DNA from 3 places in the Micromonospora sp. NPDC051300 genome. Region 1 is predicted to be linked to each of the others. Evidence: riboswitches for the same ligand, from Rfam matches in the RefSeq annotation. Region 1 holds a riboswitch; each other region holds the start of a gene.
The links. A riboswitch is a leader RNA that binds a small molecule or an ion and turns the genes downstream of it on or off. The one in region 1 is predicted to bind cyclic di-AMP.

Region 1 (6,899 bases):
CGGGCCGTCCGGCACCTCGCCGGCCGGGGGACCTTCGACCCGTTGCCAGCCCGGCCCCGGTACGGGACGATCGTCCGGACCCACGACGGCGAGGGGGACCGGTTGCAGAGCAGCGACAGCTTCAGCTACACCGTGCAGGCCCGGTGCCGCCGGGCGGACGCGGTGGCCCTGCTCGGTGACCTGAGCCGACAGGGCGAACTCCATCCGTTGATCGTGCGGGTCCGGCAGTTGCCGCCCCGGCCGGGCGCGCTCGCCAGCTATGCGATCACCGACCGGCTGGAGCTGGGTCCGCTGCACTTCCCGATCACCTACCAGGCGGACGTGCTGATCGCCAACGAGGACGAGGTGGTCACCGTCGCTCGGCAGCAACCGGCGACGACGGTGCGCAACCACACCCGCCTGCGTGACGAGCCCGACGGCGTGGTGCGGATCGACGTGGAGATCACCCTCACCGCGCCCGCGCCGCTGCTCGGCTACGCGTTCCGCCAGGCTCGGGCGGCTCACCTGGGCCTGGCCGCCCGCCTCGGCGCGACGCTCGAGGGCCGCCCGGCCTGACCGGGTCCCGCTCGATCCGTCCCCACGGCTTGTGGGTGGACAGCACGGTGGCGATCAGCAGCAGGGTGGTGGAGACGGCCGGCGCCACCACCAGGTCGACCCGCAGGTGCGCGTCGGCGGCCCCGGCGAGCACGCCGAGGTGCCGGATCCGGGGGGTCAGCAGGAGCAGCACCAGGCCGAGCATGACGGTGGTGAGCGCGAACTTCACCAGCACCCAGCGCCAGCGCAGCAGACCCCACGGGGTGAGCAGCGCGCTGGCCGTGCCGACCAGCCAGACCGCCACGCTCAGCGGCGCGAACAGCCAGGTGACAAGCAGCGCCGCCGCCGGGTAGACCACCTCGGGGTCGGCGCCGCGCAGCCCGGCCAGGCCGAGCGCGAGCAGCGTGAGGTCGGCGCCGAGCCAGCCCAGCGAGGTGACCAGGTGCGCGGTGAGCAGCGCCTTGCGGCCGGCGGGGGAGAGTCGTCTCATGCCCCGATCCCACCGGATCGGGGGGGGGGCCCGGGGGGGGGGGCCCCCCCCCCCCCGGGGGGGGGGGGGGGGGGGGGCGGGCGGGGAAGCACCACAGCGCACCGGGTGTGGGTTTGGGGGCGGGGGGGGGGGGGGGCCGGGGGGGGGGGGGGGGGGGTTTCTCGCCCCCCCCCCCCCCCCCCCCCGGGGCGCGCGCCCCCCCCGGGGGGCCCCCCGCGACGACATCCGGGGTACGTCGTGGAGCGTAGAGCGCTAGTAGACCGACAGGTGCACGTGGTTGGTGTGGTCGCTGGACGGGTCGCCGTTGCCGCCGCTGTAGGACTTCCAGCCGCTGCTGGGCAGCCAGATCCGCTTGAACCAGATCACGTAGAGCACGGCGAGCGGGTCCGCGTTGCGGATGAAGTACGCGGACAGGTTGTTGCCGTACGTCCTGTCGCCGCCGCTGGCGACCCCTCCGAAGCCGTCCTTCTGCGCCGCGAAGTCGCAGGCCCGCCCCTTCGGGTGCTCGCCCGAGCCGCTGGGCCGGTGGCAGGAGACGTACCGGGTGAAGCCGGCGGCCTTGGCCTGCTGCAACGCGTGCAGCGTGCGCGGGGTGATGCAGCCGCTGGCCGGCGTCGGGTCGTTGACGCTGCACGACTCCGCCGGCCACGACCCGTCGGAGTTGCGCTTGGCGGGTGTCGCGTTCGCCGAGGACGTGCCCCGGGTGCTGCCGCCGTCGTCGCTGTCGCGGGTGGTGGAGCTGCGCCGGTTCGCCACCTCCAGCGCCCGCTCGGCCTGCTCCTTGCGCTTGCCCATGAGCGTGACCTGCTTGCGCTGCTCCAGGATCTCGCCGTCGAGCGCGGTGCGGGTGCGGATCGCCTCGTCCCGGGTGGTGATCAGGTCGCGCAGCGTCCGGTCCTCGTGCGCGGCGACCGTCTCCAGCGCCGCGGCCCGGTCCATGAAGCCCTCCGGCGTCCGGCTGGCGAGCAGCGCCGCGGCGGTGCCCATCCGACCGGTGCGGTACGCCACCCCGGCGATCTCGCCGACCTTGGCGTCGCGCTCGGCCAGCTCCACGTCGATGGTCTTGAGCCGGTCGTTGAGCTGCTTCTGCCGGGTCACCGAGCGGCTCAACGCGGCCTTGGCGTCGAGCCAACCCTTGCTTGCCGCGTCGAGCTGGTCGCGCAGCGCGGGGGTGCCGCCCTCGTCGTCGTCGCCGGGTGCGGCGACGAGCAGGCCGGTCGGGGAAGCCGCCCGCGCCGCCGCGGCGGGGGAGACCGGCACGGTCACGACGCCGAGGGCCAGCATCGCGACGAGCAGGGCCGCCAACCGGGCGGCCGTCCGTCGTACAGGTGCCACTGTGGGCATTCAACGTGTCCTTCCGTCAACCGCCGACCGGGTTAGCTGACGGGTTCGGGACGGAAGATCCCTACCGCTGACGCGGATGCACCCCACGTACCTGGTTCCCCGGCTCGCCCTGCGGGCGATTAGGCGCCGGCCGTGCCGACGGGCGCCGGAGTGGTGCCCGTGGTGCGGCCGCGACCGAGCCTACCGGCGCTGCCCGGAGCCGGCGCCGCGAGCCGGCGCCGGCAACCGGGCAAAACCGGCATAAGAGAACAATAACCACAACGATTTAAGCCTGTCCTAATTACCACTCGGTCGGACCGCACGCCCCCGCTGACGCTCCGGGCTCGATCTGCAACGTGGCGTGGTCGATCGAGAAGTCCTCGTGCAGGGCGGCCCGGGCCGCGGCCAGCACGGTGGCGACCTCGGCGCCCTGGTCGATCGCCAGGTGCGCCGAGGCCACGTCCATGCCCGAGGTGAGCGTCCAGACGTGCAGGTCGTGCACCTCCGCCACGCCGGGCACCGCGGCCAGTCGGTCGTGCACCGCGGTCACCTGGAGGTGCTCCGGCGCGGCCTGCACCAGGATGCGTACGGCGGCGCGGCCGAGCCGCCAGGTGCGCGGCAGGATGAACAGGCCGATCGCCACCGCGACCAGCGGGTCGGCCCACCACCAGTCGGTGAGCGCGATGACCACCGCCGCGCCGATCACGCCGAGCGAGCCGAGCAGGTCGCCGAGCACCTCCAGGTAGGCCCCGCGCAGGTTGATGCTCTCCTGCGCGCCGGAGCGCAGCAGCGCGAACGCGGCGATGTTGGCGAGCAGGCCGAGCACGGCGACCACGAGCATCGGCCCGGCGAGCACCTCCGGCGGTTCGCCGAACCGGCGGACCGCCTCGATCAGCACGTAGATCGCGACGGCGCCGAGCAGCACCGCGTTGGCCAGCGCCGCGAGCACCTCCAGCCGGTAGAGCCCGAACGTGCGCTGCGGGTCGGTGCGGGCGCGCCGGGTGGCGCTGATCGCGGCGAGCGCCATGCCGATGCCGAGCACGTCGGTGAACATGTGCCCGGCGTCGGAGAGCAGGGCCAGCGAGCCGGTCGTGAAGGCGGCCACCGCCTCCACCAGCATCAGCGCGCTGAGCAGCGCGAAGGCGGCCCAGAGTCGCCCTCGGTGGCGGTGCGCCGCGTTGGCCACCACGCCGCTGTGGTCATGACCTGCGCCCACGCACACACCCTCCGCCCCGTGTCTCCGCCAGGACCAATCTATGCTCACATCGCTATGTATGCAAGTGAGGCGGGGTCACCCCACCGGATCGAGCGTGGTCAGGCGCTGGGTGGCCCGGGACAGCGCCACGTAGAGCGTCCGCACCCCGGAACCCGGGTCGGCCCGGATCTCGCCCGGCGCGACGAGCACCACGCCGTCGTACTCCATGCCCTTGGCCTGCAGGCTGGTCACCACCTGGAGCCGGCCGCCGCCCAGCGCGCCCAGCCAGCCGGCCACCTCGTCCCGGCGCGGCACCGGCGTGATCACCCCGACCGTGCCCTCCACCTCGGCCAGCAGCGTCCGGGCCGCCTCGACCGTGGCCGAAGGCAGCTCGGCGGCCGCCACGGAGCGCTGGACCGGCGGCACGCCGGTGGAGCGCACCGCGTCCGGCAAGGCCAGGTCCGGGTACAACCGGCGGATCTCCGCCGCCGCCACCGCGAAGATCTCCGCCGAGTTGCGGTAGTTGGTGGTCAGCTCGTAACGGTGCCGGCGACGCCGCCCCAACGCCTGGTCCCGGGCCCGGTCCAGCTCCTGCGGGTCGCCGGTCCACGCGGTCTGCGCCGGGTCGCCGACCACCGTCCAGGACGCCAGCCGCCCGCGCCGCCCCACCATCCGCCACTGCATCGGCGAGACGTCCTGCGACTCGTCCACCACCACGTGGGCGTAGTCGCGGTAGTCCGCCGGGCGCTCCCGGGCCGCCGCCCGCGCGGCCCGCTGCCGATCGGCGTACGTGCTCAGCTCGCGCACGCCGCCGGCGAGCTGGTAGGGGTCCCGCTTCGGCTTCGCCCGGCGCACCGGCGTGCCGAGCAACGCGTCCAGTTCGTCCAGCAGCGCGATGTCGGCCACCGTCAGCCCGTCCGCGTCGAGCGTCCGGTACGCGTCGGCGAGCAGCCGGATCTCGGCCGAGGAGAGCACCCCGCCGGCGTACCGGCGCAGCCGCTCCGGCCGCGCCAGCCAGCCCAGCACGTGGCGCGGGTGCAGCCGGGGCCACCACGCCTTGAGGAACTCGCGGAACTCCGGCCGCTCGATGATCTCGTCCTCAAACGCCGGCTGCTCCGGCAGCCGCCCCACCCGCAGCGTGCGGGCCTGCGCGTAGAGCGCGGCGAGCACCGCGTCGAACGCCGCCCGGCGCACCTCGTTGCGGCGCGCGCCCCGGGTCAGCGTCCGGTCCCGCACCGCGTCCAGCGCCGGCCGGTCCAGCCGCAGCAGCTCGCCACGGTAGAGCAGGCGCAGCTCCGCCGGGGAGTCCGGCACCGCGTCGCGGACCGCGCGCTCCAGCACCCGGCGCATCCGCAGCGAGCCCTTCACCGCCGCCACCTCCGGCGGGTCCGTCCGGGTCGCGGACAGGCCCGGGAAGAGCGAGCCGAGCGAGTGCAGGGTGGCGGTCTCCTCGCCGAGCGACGGCAGCACCGACGCGATGTACTCGACGAACACGCCGGACGGCCCGACCACCAGGATGCCGCCGCCGGCGTACCGGGCCCGGTCCGAATAGAGCAGGTACGCGGCCCGGTGCAGCGCCACCGCCGTCTTGCCGGTCCCCGGGCCGCCGGAGACGATCGTGACGCCGTTGCCGGGGGAGCGGATCGCCTCGTCCTGCTCCCGCTGGATGGTCGCCACGATGTCGCGCATGCCCCGGCCGGTCGCCCGGGACAGCGTGGCCAGCAGCGCGCCGTCGCCGACCACCGCCATGTCCGGCGGGGCGGCCTCCGGGTCCAGCAGGTCGTCCTCGATCCGGGTGACCTTCTCGGCGTGGGACTGGATCGTGCGCCGGCGCACCACGCCCCGCGGCTCGGCCGGTGTGGCCTGGTAGAACGCCGCGGCGGCCGGCGCCCGCCAGTCCACCACGAGCGTCTCCGCGTCGTCGGCGCGCACGCCGAGGCGGCCCACGTGCAGCACCTGCCCGGTCCGCAGGTCCAGCCGGCCGAAGACCAGTCCCTCGTGCTCGGCGTCCAGCACGTGCCGGCGCTGGGCGGCGTGGAAGACCATCGCGTCCCGCTCGACCAGCGCGCCGAACGTGCCGACCCGGGCGAGCTGGTACCCCTCCCGCTCGGCGTCGGCCGCGGACCGGCGCAGCTCGGCCAGCCGGGCGTACACCCGGTCGAGGTGCCGCTGCTCGGCGGCGATCTCCCGGTCCAGCGTGGTCTGGTCGGTCAACGCGGTGCTCCTGTGGTCGGACGGCGCAACGGGCTGAATGAGGGTACGGGCCGCCGGCAACCCGGGCGCCGGGGCCATGCCACGCGCCGGCCCATACCGGTGCCGGTTGCCCGTTATCCGGCTGTTCCCACCCGTTTCCCGGCCGTCCGTCCGCCGGTCAGCACCCGGCTCACCACGCCCGCCACGGCGGCGTTCACCTCGTCCGGGCGTTCCATCATCAGCATGTGCCCGGCGCCGGGGCAGACCGTCAGCTCGGTCGTGGGCAGCGCCGCCGCGATCGACTCGGCGCACGGCGGCGGCGTCAGCCGGTCCCGGTCGCCGACAAGCGCGGCGGCCGGCAGCCCGCCGAGCGCGGCGAGCGTCTCCAGCCGGTGCTGGGCGCCGATCGAGGCGCGGAACCCGCCGATCGAGCGGAGCGTGGCACGCGCCACCGCGGAGGTGACCAGCCGGATGTCCGCCGGGTCGCAGCGGTCGCCGAAGAGCATCCAGCGGATGCTGGGACGCAACGCGCGCAGCAGCGGGCGCGGCGGCCGCCAGCCCCCGCAACGGGCCAGCACCCCGGCCCCGGTGGTCTCGGCCAGCCGGATCAACCGGGCGATCCGCGGCGACAGCCCGTAGACCGTGTGCGTGTGCCCCTCCGCGGTGGTCGAGACGAAGACCAGGCCGGCGGTGCGGGCGGCGAACCGGTCCGGGTGGCGGTGCGCGTACTCCATCACGGTCATGCCGCCCATCGAGTGCCCGACAAGCACGACCGGGCCGGACGGGGCGAACTCGTCGACCACCGCGGCCAGGTCGTCGCCGAGCTGGGCCAGGGTGGCGTCGGGCAGGGCCAGGCAGCTCGACCGGCCGTGCCCGCGCGCGTCGTAGGCGACCAGCCGCGCCCGGTCGCCGAAGCGCTCCCGCAGGTCGGCGAGCTGGCGGTGCCAACTGCGGCCGTCAAGTGTCCACCCGTGCAGCAGGATCACCGTGACCTCGGCGTCGGCCGGGCCGGTCACCGTGACGTGCAGGCGTACGTCGTCGGGAAGCCTCAGTTCCATGGTCCACCTCCCGGGGCCGTCCGGTGCGTCACCGGAGTGACCCGGCGGTGACACCGGCGTTACCCGCCATGACACCACGGCAACCGGGACGGTGAGAAGATTCGCC
Region 2 (6,899 bases), on a different contig from region 1:
ACGGCCCCCGCGCACGCGGCGCCCTCGGTGGACGAGATCGACGCGCAGATCGACAAGCAGTGGGAGAAGCTCGAACCCACCATCGAGCAGTACAACAAGGTCCGCTCCCAGCTCAAGGTCAACAAGAAGAAGTCGGCGGACCTCCAGAACAAGATGGTGCCGCTGGAGCTGGCCTCGACGCTGGCGATGAACAAGGTCGGCGACATCGCCGCCCGCTACTACATGCGCGGCCCGTCGCAGGAGATGGGCGCGCTGCTGGTGAGCACCAAGCCGGGCACCCTGGCCGAGCAGCTCGTCATGCTGGACCGGCTCGCCGACGACCAGCGCAAGCAGATCGCCGGCGTGCTCGCGGTGCGCGACAAGTACAACGCGCAGAAGCAGAAGCTGGACGCGCTGATCGCCACCGAGGTGAAGCAGGAGGCCCAGCTCGCCTCGCAGAAGAAGCAGATCGACTCCGAGATCAAGCGGTTGACCGCGATGCTGCCGGTGACCTCGATCCGGCCGGCCGGCTGCCCGGCGGTCGACGGGGTGGTGAGCAGCGCCGCGCGTACCGCGATCAAGGTCGCGTGCGCCCAGGTCGGCGACCCGTACGTGTGGGGTGCCACCGGCCCGAACTCGTTCGACTGCTCCGGGCTGACGCAGTACGCGTACAAGGCGGCGGGCGTCTCGCTCACCCACTTCACCGGCGCCCAGTGGAACGAGGGCCGTAAGGTGTCCCGCTCCGAAGCCAGACCTGGTGACCTGGTCTTCTTCGGTAGCGACCTGCACCACGTCGGGCTCTATCTCGGCAACGGGGTGATGGTGCACGCGCCCCGGACCGGCAAACCGGTCCAGGTGTCGAGCATCAGCACCCAACCGCTCGCCGGCTTCGTCCGGGTCGCCTGACCCGCACCGGCCTCGACGGAGAAGGCCCCCGGTCCACCTGGACCGGGGGCCTTCGTCGTGCCGGTGGCGCTATCGCGGCGCGCCGACCGGCGACGGCAGGATCAGCACGTCGGCGAGGTTCACGAACATGATCCGGTGGCCGAACTGGACCTGCGCGTAGCGGTTCTTCCCGCGCACCACGGTCCGGTCGCCGGGCGCCGTGCCGTCGAACGAGACGGCCCGGTAGTACTCGCCGGGCAGCACGCCGCCGACCGCGTACCGCTGGCCGGCGGCCAACGTGTACTGGAGCGGGGAGATGGTCTGGTAGGGGATGGTGTCCGGGTAGGCGGCCTGCTCCGGGTAGGCGCGGCCGTACACCGGGACGGTGGCCTTCCCGGGCCGTGGGGTCACCACGAAGCCGGTCGCCCACTTCGCCGTGGGCGCCGAGGCCGGGTTGAGGAACCACGCCTTCTGGCCGAGATACCAGATCGCCGTCCAGTCACCCTGCCGGCCGGCCAGCGCGTACGTCTGTCCGGCGGAGGCGCGGGCGCCGTGGTCCGAGATGTACATCGTGTCCGGCGTGCCGTCCGGGCGCAGCCCGAGGTCGTTGACCAGCGGGGCGTCCGCGCCTGGCGCGGTCCGCAGGACCACCGCCGAGGAGCCGCGCGACGGGCACGTCTCGGCCGGCGGGGTGGGCGTCGGGACGCCCGGTGGCTGCTGGTTGCAGCCGACGAACGCCGGCCGGTTGGTGGCGAAGTCCGGGTCGATGGTGACCAGCCCGGTCCGCGACGTGCCGGTGCCGCGGAACGGCGCCTTCATCAGGTCGAAGTAGTGCGACCAGTCCCAGTAGGGTCCCGGGTCCCAGTGCATGCCCTTGACGGTGCCGGCGGTGGTGCCGGGCACGTTGTCGTGGCCGATGATGTGCTGCCGGTCCAGCGGGATGTCGAACTTGTGCGCCAGGTACCGGACCAGCTTCGCCGAGCTGCGGTACATCGCCTCGGTGTACCAGGTGCCCTGCCCGGCGAAGCCCTCGTGCTCCAGGCCGATGGACTTGGCGTTGACGTACCAGTTGCCGGCGTGCCAGCCGACGTCCTTGGCCTTGATGTGCTGGGCGACGTAGCCGTCCACCGAGCGCAGCGTGTAGTGCCAGCCCAGGTAGTCGGCCCGCTTCACCAGGTCGACGCTGGGGGCGAAGTAGCCCTCGGTGTCGTGGATGACGATGTACTCGATCTTCTGCTGCTTCGGCCGGTCGCCCAGGTCGTGGTTGCCGTAGTCGCCCGGGTCCGCGCTGAGCTGCTCGTAGGGCGCCGGGATCCACTCGCAGGCCAACCGCACCGGGCACTCCAGCCCGTCCGGCCGCGCGGCGTGCCGCAGTCCGAGCCGGGCCAGGCCGGCACGGTCCGGCTGCGCGGTGGTGGCGGCCAGGGTGACCCGCTGCCCGTCGTCGGTGGTGCGGGTGGCGCCCTGACCGAGCTGGTCGTAGACCTCGTCGGCGAAGGCCGTCGCCGCGTCGGCGGTGTCCGCGCCGGAGTAGCGGGCCACCGCGCCGTACCAGGCCGCGACGTCGCTGCCGGCGCCGACCGGCCCGCCCAGTGCCTTCTGGTACGACGCGAGCAGCGCCGCCCCGCCACGGATGTTCGCCGCCGGGTCGGTGCGCAGTTTCTGCGCGTCGAGCCCGGTGAGCGTCGCGGCGGCATCGAGCGTCTGCAGCGACGCCGTCGGCAGCGGCGTCTCCCGGGTCGGCGCGGCGGCGGTGGCCGGGTCGAGGGTGAGCGGCCGCGCGTCGTCGCCGCGCGGGTCCTCGTCCTCGTCGACGTGGGAGCTGCCCGGCGTGGCGAGGACGTGCGCGGCGTCGGTCAGGTGCATCGGGCCGTAGCCGCCGCTGGTGCTGGGCTGGCCGGGGTGGACGTCCCAGCGGGACTCCAGGTAGGAGACGCCGAGCAGCACGTTCTGCGGTACGCCGTACTCGGTCGCGGCGGCGGCGTACTGCTGCTGCCGGTCGGCGGTGGGTGGGGCGGACCGGGGCGCGGCGGTCACCGGGCCGGTGGTCGCCAGCGCGGTGGCGGCGGCCACGGCGGCGGCGAGCAGTATCCGTCTGCCCGACGGCGGGGGTGAGAGGTGCATCGAACCTCCTGGACAGGGATGGGGGTCACTGCGTCCCCACCCTCACTCCGGGCACCCGCGTCGGTCAATACCTTTCCGGTGCTGAATGTTGCATGAAAGAAAGCTTCACTCGCGTCTCGCGTCGGATATTCGGCACGGAGTGTCACTGCCGTTCGGGTTGCGGATCGATAACAGAGGTCCCTACTCTGGTCAATCGTCGGCCGCCAGTCTCATCGTCCATCCCGGGCGGTGACGGTCCGACACCGCCGAGTCGCCCACGGGCGAACCGGGGACCCAGGTACCTGGGGTGAATCCGCAGCCACTGCGGTAGGGCGGCTCCCTTCCCGCCCGAACCCGTCAGCTAACCCGGTAGGCGGTCAGACGAAGGAGTACGGACGCCCGGTGGCACACCATGCCCCGCGGCCGACGTCGAGCCGGTCTGCCGACCGGTCCGCCGCCGTGCCGCGTTCCCGCTGGTCCCGCTGCACCACCACACTCGCCGCCCTGGTCGGCGCCGCGGTCGTTCTGACCGGTGGCGCGACGGCGGCCCACGCCGAACCCTCGGTCGCCGAGATCGAGGCCCAGATCGACCGCGACTGGAACAAGCTCGAACCCGTCATCGAGCAGGTCAACGCCGTCCGCGGGCAGCTCGCCGTGCGGCGCAGGCAGGCCGACGCGCTCGGCAGGCAGATCGCTCCGCTCCAGGCCCGGGTGGACGCCGCGCTCGGGCAGGTGGGCGGGCTCGCGGCCGACGCCTACAAGGGCGACAACCTCTCCACCGTCAACGCCCTGCTGGGCAGCCGCTCGCCGAGTGAGCTGGTCAGCGGCCTGGAGATGCTCGACCGCTTCGCGCACCACCAGCAGGAGCAGGTGCACGACATCGCGGAGCTGCGCGACGAGCTGGCCGCGAAGAAGAAGCCGCTGGACGAGATGGTCGCCGACCTGAGCCGCACCGAGGCGCAGCTCGCGGCGAAGAAGAAGCAGATCGACGCCGAGATCGCCAGGCTGCAGAAGCTGCGGCTCAAGGTGTACGGCAACGGTGGCGGCGGCCCGCTGCGCCCGGCGCCCTGCCCGTCCGGATATCCGGGCGGCGCGGCCGGGGTGGCGGTCAAGTTCGCCTGCGCCCAGATCGGCAAGATCTACGTCTGGGGCGCCGCCGGCCCGGACCACTTCGACTGCTCCGGCCTGACCATGGCCGCCTGGGCCAAGGCCGGCGTCTCGCTGCCGCACAACGCCCGGCAGCAGCACGACGTCACGAAGCGGGTGAGCCGCGCCGAGCTGCGCGCCGGTGACCTGGTCTTCTACTACGGCGACCTGCACCACGTGGGCATGTACGTCGGCGACGGCTGGGTGGTGCACGCCTCCCAGTCCGGCAAGCCCATCACCATGAAGCGCGTCGACGACGGCGACATCAACAGCTACGGCCGCCCCGGCTGAGGTGTAAGGAGGGGCCCCCTGTTAACGCATTTCGCATAACAGGGGGCCCCTCCTAACAGCCACGCAGCGCGTCAGCGCGTCGGCCAGGTGCGCCAGCTCTGCCAGGAGCGGCTGGGCGTCGGGCCGCGCTGGCCCTGGTAGCGCGATCCGTAGACGGCCGACCCGTACGGGTGCTCCGCCGGCGAGGACAGCCGGAAGATGCAGAGCTGACCGATCTTCATGCCCGGCCAGAGCGTGATCGGCAGGTTCGCCACGTTGGACAGCTCCAGCGTGACGTGGCCGGAGAAGCCCGGGTCGATGAAGCCGGCGGTGGAGTGGGTCAGCAGGCCGAGCCGCCCCAGCGACGACTTGCCCTCCAGTCGCCCGGCGAGCTGGTCACCCAGCGAGATGACCTCCAGCGTGGAGGCGAGCACGAACTCGCCGGGATGCAGCACGAACGGCTGCCCCTCCGGCACCTCCACCATCGACGTCAGGTCGTCCTGCTGCACCGACGGGTCGATGTGGGTGTAGAGATGGTTGTTGAAGACCCGGAACAGCCGGTCCAGGCGTACGTCGATGCTGGACGGTTGCACCAGCGTGGGCTCGAAGGGCTCCAGCGCGAGCGTGCCCGCCTTGATCTCGGAGACCAGGTCGCGGTCGGAGAGCAGCATCGGAACACCATAGCGACCGGTACGGGTGACCTGCGTGTCGGACTGCGCTCTCGTACACCTGTTCGATAGAATGTCGGCATGGCTTCCTGGTCCGAATTCGCCGCCGACGAGCCCCGCCTCGCCGCCGAGATCCGCCTTCTGCTCCAGCAGTACGGGCCGGGCTTCGGCTACCTCGCCACGGTCCGCGCCGACGGCGGCCCCCGGGTGCACCCGGTGTCCCCGCTGATCACCGACGACGGGCTCTGGTGCTTCGTCATCGACTCCCCGAAGCGCCGCGACCTCGAACGCGACGGCCGCTACGCGCTGCACTCGTTCCCGCCGGAGGAGAGCGACGACGAGGCCTACGTGGCGGGTCGGGCCCGTCCGGTCGCCGACCCGGCCACGGTGGCCCGGCTGGCCCGCCTCGGCCGGGCGGCGCCGCAGGGCGACTGGCGGCTGTTCGAGTTCACCGTCGACGTCGCCATGCTCACCCGACGCGACCAGGTGGCCCGCCCCGGCGCCGGCCGGCCGCAGGTGCGGCTCTGGCTCGATCCGCACGACGCCACGCCGGTCCGGCGACGCGATCCGCTCGTCGCGGAGGGGCGACGCGGCCGGCACGGCTTCGACACCCGCCGTCCGGCCGCCTGACCGGGCCGGGGAAAGGCCGCCGCCCGACCGGGCCCGAAACGACAGGTGCCGGCCCCGTCCGAGGACAGGGCCGGCACCGGTACGCGGTGCGGCAGGTCAGGCCGCGCGGTAGGCGTTCCACGCGGTGAGCATGCGGCTCGCCTGGCCGGCGGTGAACTGGTACATGCAGGAGTCGTAGGTGTAGTCCATGAAGTTGGTGATCGGGTCCTTGCCCGTGGCCGAGCAGGTGTCCCGACCGGTCGGGCACTGGTACGCCGGGGAGGCCTCGGCCGGGGTGTCGGAGACGCTGTCGCCCGAGCCGGAGCAGCCGCCCTGGAAGGTGTGGTAGAGGTTCAGCCAGTGGCCGATCTCGTGGGTGCCGGTGTCACCCTGGTTGTAGTTGGTGGCGGTGCCACCGGGCAGCGACTCGTTGAGCACGACCACGCCGTCCATCTTGTCCAGCGTCCGCTTCGGGAAGGTCGCCCAGCCGAGCAGGCCGTCGCTCAGCTCGCCCAGGTACATGTTGAGCGTGTTCTTGCCGCCCGTGCGCAGCGAGGTCTTCATCGACCGCTCCGCCGAGGAGCCCTGCACGATCGGGTACCACGACGCGTTGGTCACCCGGTTGATCTTCGAGAGCTGGAACGAGAACGCGGTGGGCGCGCCGCCGGTCGAGCCCGCGTACGCCTGGTTGAGCACGCTGATCTGCTGGGTGATCAGCGAGTCCGGGATGTTGCCGCCGGCCCGGGTGCTGTTCTCCTGGATGACGTGCACGACGACCGGGATGGTCACCGTCGCCAGCGGGGCGACCGCGCCGGTCCGGAAGTTGGCCCGCTCGCGCTGGGCGGCGGCGAGGTCGGCCTCCCGGTCGCGGACCTGCTTGGCGGTCAGGTGGTTCGGGTCCAGCTTGGCCTGACCGCCCTTGGCGACACGGGCGTCGGCGTTGGCGTCGGCCGGCTCGGCGCAGACGCCGGCCGGGGCGGCCGAGAAGGCCGAAGCAGCGGGGACGACGCCGACGGCAGCGGTGCTGAGCAGCAGCGCGAGGGTCGACGTCGCGACACCGGCGGTACGCCGGGTCAGCAGGTTGGGACGGAGTCCCATGGGCCCACCTCTTTCTGACGACGTGACCGGGGGTGTGTCACGCCGGGTCGGAAACGTGGAGCAGACGTTACATCGCATCGACGGATTTGAGAACGGCCATGTGTTGCCGGCATGCAACATCGCTAGATCAACTCCGCCGGG
Region 3 (6,899 bases), on a different contig from region 1:
CGTCCCGCAGGCGCGCGGTGGGGTTGCGCGCGATGGCCAGCAGGACGTGGCCGTGGTTGGTGAGGAAGGTCCAGTTGCGGCGGCTACCGTCCTCGGATGGTGTGGTCGCCATGGTGGTCATCGTATGGCGTCGGTGGCCCGGACTCCGACCCGGCGCGGGGTGGAACGGTGACGTATGAAATGCGGATCACGAAATCTTGACGTGGTGTCGGTCGCGTGTGACGGTGGGTCGCGAGGCCGACACCGCCGCCGGCCGGCCTGGTCGTGCCCTGTGAGGACGAGGTGAGCAGCGATGATCCCGACCACCCCCGACGAGGCACTCGCCGAACTGCGGGCCGGTAACCAGCGGTTCGTCACCGGTGTGCCGCAGCATCCGAATCAGGACGCCGGGCGTCGGGCCGCGGTCGCCGACGGCCAGCACCCGTTCGCGGTGATCGTCGGCTGCTCCGACTCCCGCCTCGCCGCCGAGATCATCTTCGACCAGGGTCTCGGCGACCTCTTCGTGGTACGCACCGCCGGCCACACCGCCGGCCCGGAGGTGCTCGGCAGCGTGGAGTACGCGGTCACCGTGCTCGGCACGCCGCTCGTGGTGGTGCTCGGCCACGACTCGTGCGGCGCGGTGCAGGCGGCCCGCGAGGCGGTCCGCACCGGCTCCGCCCCGGCCGGACACCTGGGCGCGGTGGTGGACGCCGTCTCGCCCAGCCTGCTGCGCGCCGCCCGGGAGGGGATCGAGGACCTTGACGGCATCGTCGACGTCCACATCGCGCAGATCGTGGAGACGCTGCTGGCCCGGTCGACGGTGCTCGCCGAGCGGGTGGCCGGCGGCGCGTGCGCGGTGGTCGGCATGTCGTACCGGCTCAGCGGTGGCGGGGTGCGGACGGTGGCGCAGTCCCCGGACCCGCTGCCCGCCCCGGCCGCGCCGGTGGACCCGGCGCTCGCCGGCTGAGCCACGCCCGGAAAGCCGGAAGGGGCCGCCCGCGGGCGGCCCCTTCTCCGTGTGTCCGTCGCGTCAGAGCAGCGACATGTGCACGTGGTCGGTGTGGTTGGACGGTCCGCTGTAGGAACTCCAACCCGTGGCCGGGAACCAGATCTGCCGGTTCCAGATCACGTAGTAGATGCCGAGCCGGTCCGCGTTGCGGATGAGGAAGGCGGCGACCTCGTTGCCGTACCTGCGGGTGTCGTTGTTGTGCCACGGCGAGAAGCCGCTGTTCTGCAGGGACCAGTCGCAGGCCTTGCCCTTGGGGTGCTCCCAGGGCCCGCCCGGTCGGTAGCAACCCACGAAGCGGTTGAAGCCGGCGCGCTTGACCTCCTTGTACGCGTGCAGCGTGCGCGGCGTGACGCAGCCGGAGGTGGTCGGGTCGTCCTCGCTGCACGACTCCGACTTCCAGCCGCCGTCGGCGGTCCGGCCGGGGCCGATCTTGGCGACCGGCGAGGTGGCCGAGACCAGACCGCCGGTGAAGCCCAGGCCGCCGACCAGCTTCAGCGCCTTCTGTGCCTCGGTCCGCTCGCGGGCCATCGCGTTCGTCTGCTTCTCCTGCTCGCGCACCTCGGCGTCGGCGGCGATCTTGGCCTGCTCGGCGCGGTTCCTGGCGTCGTTGACGGCGGCGAGCCGCTGCGCGTTGAAGAGGTTCAGCTCGTCCAGGGCGCTGGCACGCTCGACGAACGAGTCGGGCGACCGGCTCTCCAGCAGCATGGCCATCGCGCCCATCCGGCCGGTCCGGTAGGACTGCGCGGCGATCTGGTTGACCTGCGGGCTGAGCGCCGCCAGCTCGGCCTCCGCCGCCGCCTTCTCGGCCGCCAGCCGCTTCTGGCGCTGCTGCGACGTGGTGAGCTTCGACTTGGCCTGCAGGTAGTTCCGGTTGGCGGAGTCGATCGCCTCGGTGATGAGCGGTGGCTCGTCGTCCTCCGAGTGCCCGGAGGGCTTGGGGGCGGCGGCGTGCGGGGCGGCCGTCGCCGCGGTCGGCCCGACCAGCACGGCGAGCGCGGCGAGCACGGCCACCACGGGTGTCGACCAGCGGCGCAGGGGTGCCGTCACAGTGTTCCCTTCCGTCGACCGCCGACCGGGTTAGCTGACGGGTTCGGGACGGAAGTGGCCCCTACCGCTCGCGCGGATTCACCCCATGTACCTGGTTCCCCGGTTCGCCCGGAGGCGATTGGGCGGCGGCACCGCAGGCGCCGGTGCGCGCCTTCGGCGGTGACCGGGGGCGAGGTTACCCGAGATCCCGACCGGGGATCTACGTCCGGAAGCCGACCAATCGCGAGATTTCGACATTGCCCAGCGTGAGCCGTGTCGCGTTTGACGTCGGTCGTCACGCTGCGGAGTGTCACCATGCGGCCTCCGTACTCCTCGGGCCGGCGGAGCGTCCGCCGCCGAGCGCCTCCAACGCCTCGTCCCGCCCGGCCGGCGGCCGGCCGGGGTCCGCCTCGCGGCGACCGGCGGTGGTGACCACCGCGGCCAGCGCGGTGGTCAGCGGCACGGCGGCGATCAGGCCGAGCGTGGCGACCGCGCTGCGGACGATCTCCTGGGCGAGGAACTCGCTGGTCAGGATCTGGCTCACCGGCCGGGAGTCGGCGACCAGCAGGAGCAGCAGCGGCAGCGAGGCGCCCGCGTACGCGAGGACGATGGTGTTCACGGTGGACGCGATGTGCGCCCGGCCGACCCGGGTGGCCGCCCGGTAGAGCTGCCGTCGGGACAGCCCCGGGTTGGCGCGGGCCAGCTCGGTGACGGTCGCCGACTGGGTGACCGTGACGTCGTCCAGCACGCCCAGCGAGCCGATGATGATGCCGGCCAGCAGCAGCCCGTGCAGGTCCACGTCGCCCTGGAACATGGACAGCGTGGTGGCGTCCTCGCTGCCGAAGCCGGTCAGGTGGGTGGCGCCGGTGGCCAGCGTGCCGAGCACGCCGGTGACCACCAGGCTGCCGAGCGTGCCGAGCACCGCCACCGAGGTCTGCGCGCTGATCCCGTGGGTCAGGTAGAGCACCACGAACATGATCAGCGCGGCGCCGACGATCGCCACCGGCAGCGGGGAGCGGCCGGCGCCGATCCCGGGCAGCACGAAGCCGAGCAGGATGGCGAAGCTGGCCACCAGCCCGCCGAGCGCGGCCAGCCCGCGCCAGCGGCCGAACGCGACGATCGCGGCGGCGAAGAGCGCCACGAGCCACACCAGCGGCGTGCCGCGCTGGTGCTCGGCGATGTTGTAGACCTTCACCGTCGGGTCGGCCGGGTCGGTCAGCTCGACCAGGATGACCTTGTCGCCGACCTCGACCCGGGGCGCGCCGGGTCCGGCGGGGACCGGCGTCTCGACCTGCCGGCCCGCGTCCGGGCCCTGCTCGGCGGCGACGGTCACGGTGCCGCAGGGGCCGTCCTCGCCGGTCGGCGACTCCGGGGTGGGCGGGCAGGGCTCGGTCACCACCCGGGTCACCGTGCCCTGGTGGCGCGGCACGTCGGGGCCGCCTGTCGGTTCCGGGCCCTGCCGGGGCCAGAGCGCCAGCGCCGCGATCACGGTGAGCACGAAGAGCGGCACCACTGTGGCGAGGAGCAGCCGGCGTACGCGCGGCGGCGCGGGGGCGGGACGGCTGTGGTCGGCGCCCACGGCGTCTCCCAACTGTTCACGGCGCGACCCGGTCACCGGTCCGGCCGGTGCGGGCGCGTGCGGACCACGCCCGGTCGTCGCCGGGCCATGGTAGCCAGGCCGGCCGTGCCGCCCGGTGGGCCGCCGTCGGGCATCCGGTGGCCGGCGGTCAGCTCAGCGCGGCGCGCCGCCGCCGGTAGTCGTCCTCGTCGATCTCGCCGCGCGCTTACCGCTCGTCGAGGATGCGCCGGGCGGCGCCCGGCGTCGCGGCGCCCGCGCCGGTCAGCCTGACCGCCAGCCAGACCAGCCCGGCCAGCACCCCGAGGGTCAGCAGGGGCCAGAGCCACATCCCGCCCATCATCGGGCCCGACCACATCATCGCGCCGCCTCCGTCCGTCCGGGCGGGTCGGCCCGACGCCGACCCGGTCGCCACCTCGACGGTACGTCCGCAGCCGGCCGGCGGAGCCGGGCCACGCGGCTCGTCTTCCGGGTCGGAAGTCCTGGTCAGCCGCGCTTCATGAGGCGGCCGACGGCGGCCATCATCTCGGTCGCCATCTCGTCGGCCCGGCCCTCGGCGGCGCCCTCGTGCATGCAGTGCCGGGCGTGGCCGTCGAGCAGGCCCAGGGCCACCTTGTCCAGCGCGGCCTGGATGGCCGAGATCTGGGTCAGCACGTCGATGCAGTAGCGGTCGTCCTCGACCATCTTCTCGATGCCGCGGACCTGGCCCTCGACGCGACGGAGCCGGGCGAGGAGCTGGTCCTTGCTGGCGGTGTAGCCCCGGGTCGGGGTGGTCGGCGTGGTCATACGTCGAGGATAGCGTACCCCTCGGGGGTATGCTAACGTTCGCGTTGTACCCCCAGGGGGTATTCGAATGGAGGGCGAGATGGACACCACCTACCAGGTGAACGGCATGACCTGCGGCCACTGCGTCAACGCCGTCAGCACCGAGCTGACCGCGCTGCCCGGCGTCACCGACGTCCAGGTCGACCTGGCCACCGGCCGGGTCACCGTCACCAGCGAGGGCCCGCTGGACGACACCGCGGTACGCGCCGCCGTCGACGAGGCCGGCTACGACCTCGCCGAGGCGTGACGGGCCCACCGATCCGTCAACCGGAGGAGGCACCATGAACACGGCGACGAAGCTGAGCGGCTTCGCCCTCGGCCTCGCGGCGATGTTCGGCGGGGCGTTCGGGATCGGTCACCTGACCGGTCCCGTCGCCCCGGCCGCCGAGACCAGCCACGACACCACCGACACCGACCACGGGGCCGGCGCCGCCGGGCACGGCGACACGGGCGCGACCGACGCGGCGCACCTGCCCGGCGGGCTGCTCGTCTCGGAGCGCGGCTACACGTTCCAGCCGGTCGCCGCCCCGACCGGCGAGTTCGCGTTCCGGATCACCGGACCGGACGGCCGGCCGGTCACCCGCTACGAGGTGGCCCACGACAAGCGCATGCACCTGATCGTCGCCCGGCGTGACCTGTCCGGCTTCCGCCACGTCCACCCCGACCTGGCCGACGACGGCACCTGGCGGGTCGCCTCGCCGCTCGCCGGGCCGGGTGTGTGGCGGGCGTTCGCCGACTTCACCCCCACCGGCGGCGCGGCGCTGACGCTCGGCGTCGACGTCACCGTGCCCGGCGCGCTCGCCACCCGGCCGCTGCCCGCGCCGGCCACCAGCGCCACCGTCGACGGCTACACCGTCACGCTCGCCGGCACGCCGGAGCCGGGCCGCACCAGCCGCCTCACGCTCACCGTCAGCCGGGACGGCCGCCCGGTCACCGACCTGCAGCCCCACCTCGGGGCGTACGGGCACCTGGTGGCGCTGCGCCAGGGCGACCTGGCCTACCTGCACGTGCACCCGGAGGGGGAACCCGGCGACGGGCGGACCCCGGCCGGACCGGCGGTCACGTTCGCCGCCGAGGTGCCCTCGGCCGGGGCGTACCGTCTCTACCTGGACTTCCGGCACGGCGACACGGTGCACACCGCCGAGTTCACCGTCCTGGCCGGCGACCAGACCGCGCCCGCGCCCACCGCGCCGGCGACCACCACCGCACCGACCCCGGACGCCGAACACGGCACCCCGGGGCACGGGCACAGTTGATCCGGGAGGTGCCGCGATGACCACCACGGGAAAGGCGCTGCCGACCGCGCCGAACCTGATCGAGCTCAAGATCGGCGGGATGACCTGCGCGTCCTGCGCCGCCCGGATCGAGAAGAAGCTCAACCGGATGGACGGCGTCGAGGCCACGGTGAACTACGCCACCGAGAAGGCCACCGTCCGGTACGCCGACGAGGTCGCGCCGGACGACCTGATCGCCACCGTGGAGAAGACCGGCTACACGGCAGTGGTGCCGCCCCCGCCCGCCCGGGCCGAGGCGACCACCGCCGCCGAGCCGGTGGACGAGCTGCGCGGCGCGCGTACCCGGTTGTGGGTCTCCGCCGTGCTGACCCTGCCGGTGATCGTGCTGGCCATGGTGCCGGCCTGGCAGTTCGACTACTGGCAGTGGGCCTCGCTCACCCTGGCCGCCCCGGTGGTGGTCTGGGGCGGGCTGCCGTTCCACCGGGCCGCGCTGGTCAACCTGCGGCACGGCGCGGCGAGCATGGACACCCTGGTCTCACTCGGCACGCTCGCCGCGTTCGGCTGGTCGCTCTGGGCGCTCTTCCTCGGCGACGCCGGGATGCCCGGGATGACGCACCCGTTCCGGTTCGACATCACCCGGGGCGACGGGGCCGGCGACATCTACCTGGAGGCCGCCGCCGGCGTGACGGTCTTCATCCTGGCCGGACGCTACTTCGAGGCCCGCGCCAAGCGCACCGCCGGCTCGGCCCTGCGCGCGCTGCTCGAACTGGGCGCGAAGGACGTGGCGGTGCGGCGCGGCGGGCAGGAGGTCCGGATCCCGGTCGACCAGCTCGCGGTCGGCGACCGGTTCGTGGTCCGGCCGGGAGAGAAGATCGCCACCGACGGCGTGGTCGAGGAGGGCACGTCGGCGGTCGACGCGAGCATGCTCACCGGCGAGTCGGTGCCGGTCGAGGTGGGGCCGGGCGACGCCGTGGTGGGCGCGACCGTCAACGCCGGCGGCCGGCTCCTGGTGCGGGCCACCCGGATCGGCGGGGACACCCAGCTCGCCCAGATGGCGCGGCTGGTGGAGCAGGCGCAGACCGGCAAGGCGGCGGTGCAACGGCTCGCCGACCGGATCTCCGGCGTCTTCGTGCCGATCGTGATCGCGCTGGCCGCCGGCACGCTGGGCTGGTGGCTCGGCGCCGGCGCCGGGCCGACCGCCGCGTTCACCGCCGCCGTGGCCGTCCTGATCATTGCCTGCCCGTGCGCG

Region 2: it holds a riboswitch for cyclic di-AMP, as region 1 does, so the genes downstream of both, ACIA5A_RS30140 (NlpC/P60 family protein) here and ACIA5A_RS03105 (coiled-coil domain-containing protein) in region 1, are expected to answer to the same signal.
Region 3: it holds a riboswitch for cyclic di-AMP, as region 1 does, so the genes downstream of both, ACIA5A_RS17465 (coiled-coil domain-containing protein) here and ACIA5A_RS03105 (coiled-coil domain-containing protein) in region 1, are expected to answer to the same signal.

Annotation. Positions count from the first base shown of each region.
Region 1 is NZ_JBITEP010000002.1:1,424-8,322, forward strand. Features, by position in the region: gene ACIA5A_RS03095 (SRPBCC family protein) at 43-555, shown strand; gene ACIA5A_RS03100 (hypothetical protein) at 449-1,024, opposite strand; gene ACIA5A_RS03105 (coiled-coil domain-containing protein) at 1,277-2,368, opposite strand; cyclic di-AMP (ydaO/yuaA leader) riboswitch at 2,374-2,504, opposite strand; gene ACIA5A_RS03110 (cation diffusion facilitator family transporter) at 2,649-3,563, opposite strand; gene ACIA5A_RS03115 (HelD family protein) at 3,639-5,756, opposite strand; gene ACIA5A_RS03120 (alpha/beta fold hydrolase) at 5,870-6,793, opposite strand.
Region 2 is NZ_JBITEP010000052.1:10,023-16,921, forward strand. Features, by position in the region: gene ACIA5A_RS30130 (C40 family peptidase) at 1-885, shown strand, start outside; gene ACIA5A_RS30135 (N-acetylmuramoyl-L-alanine amidase) at 955-2,988, opposite strand; cyclic di-AMP (ydaO/yuaA leader) riboswitch at 3,222-3,359, shown strand; gene ACIA5A_RS30140 (NlpC/P60 family protein) at 3,427-4,404, shown strand; gene dcd (dCTP deaminase) at 4,476-5,054, opposite strand; gene ACIA5A_RS30150 (pyridoxamine 5'-phosphate oxidase family protein) at 5,133-5,681, shown strand; gene ACIA5A_RS30155 (zinc metalloprotease) at 5,778-6,758, opposite strand.
Region 3 is NZ_JBITEP010000014.1:56,439-63,337, reverse strand. Features, by position in the region: gene ACIA5A_RS17475 (helix-turn-helix transcriptional regulator) at 1-121, opposite strand, end outside; gene ACIA5A_RS17470 (carbonic anhydrase) at 293-946, shown strand; gene ACIA5A_RS17465 (coiled-coil domain-containing protein) at 1,010-2,035, opposite strand; cyclic di-AMP (ydaO/yuaA leader) riboswitch at 2,040-2,170, opposite strand; gene ACIA5A_RS17460 (YibE/F family protein) at 2,325-3,593, opposite strand; gene ACIA5A_RS17455 (hypothetical protein) at 3,799-3,921, opposite strand; gene ACIA5A_RS17450 (metal-sensitive transcriptional regulator) at 4,077-4,376, opposite strand; gene ACIA5A_RS17445 (heavy-metal-associated domain-containing protein) at 4,456-4,662, shown strand; gene ACIA5A_RS17440 (hypothetical protein) at 4,697-5,671, shown strand; gene ACIA5A_RS17435 (heavy metal translocating P-type ATPase) at 5,688-6,899, shown strand, end outside.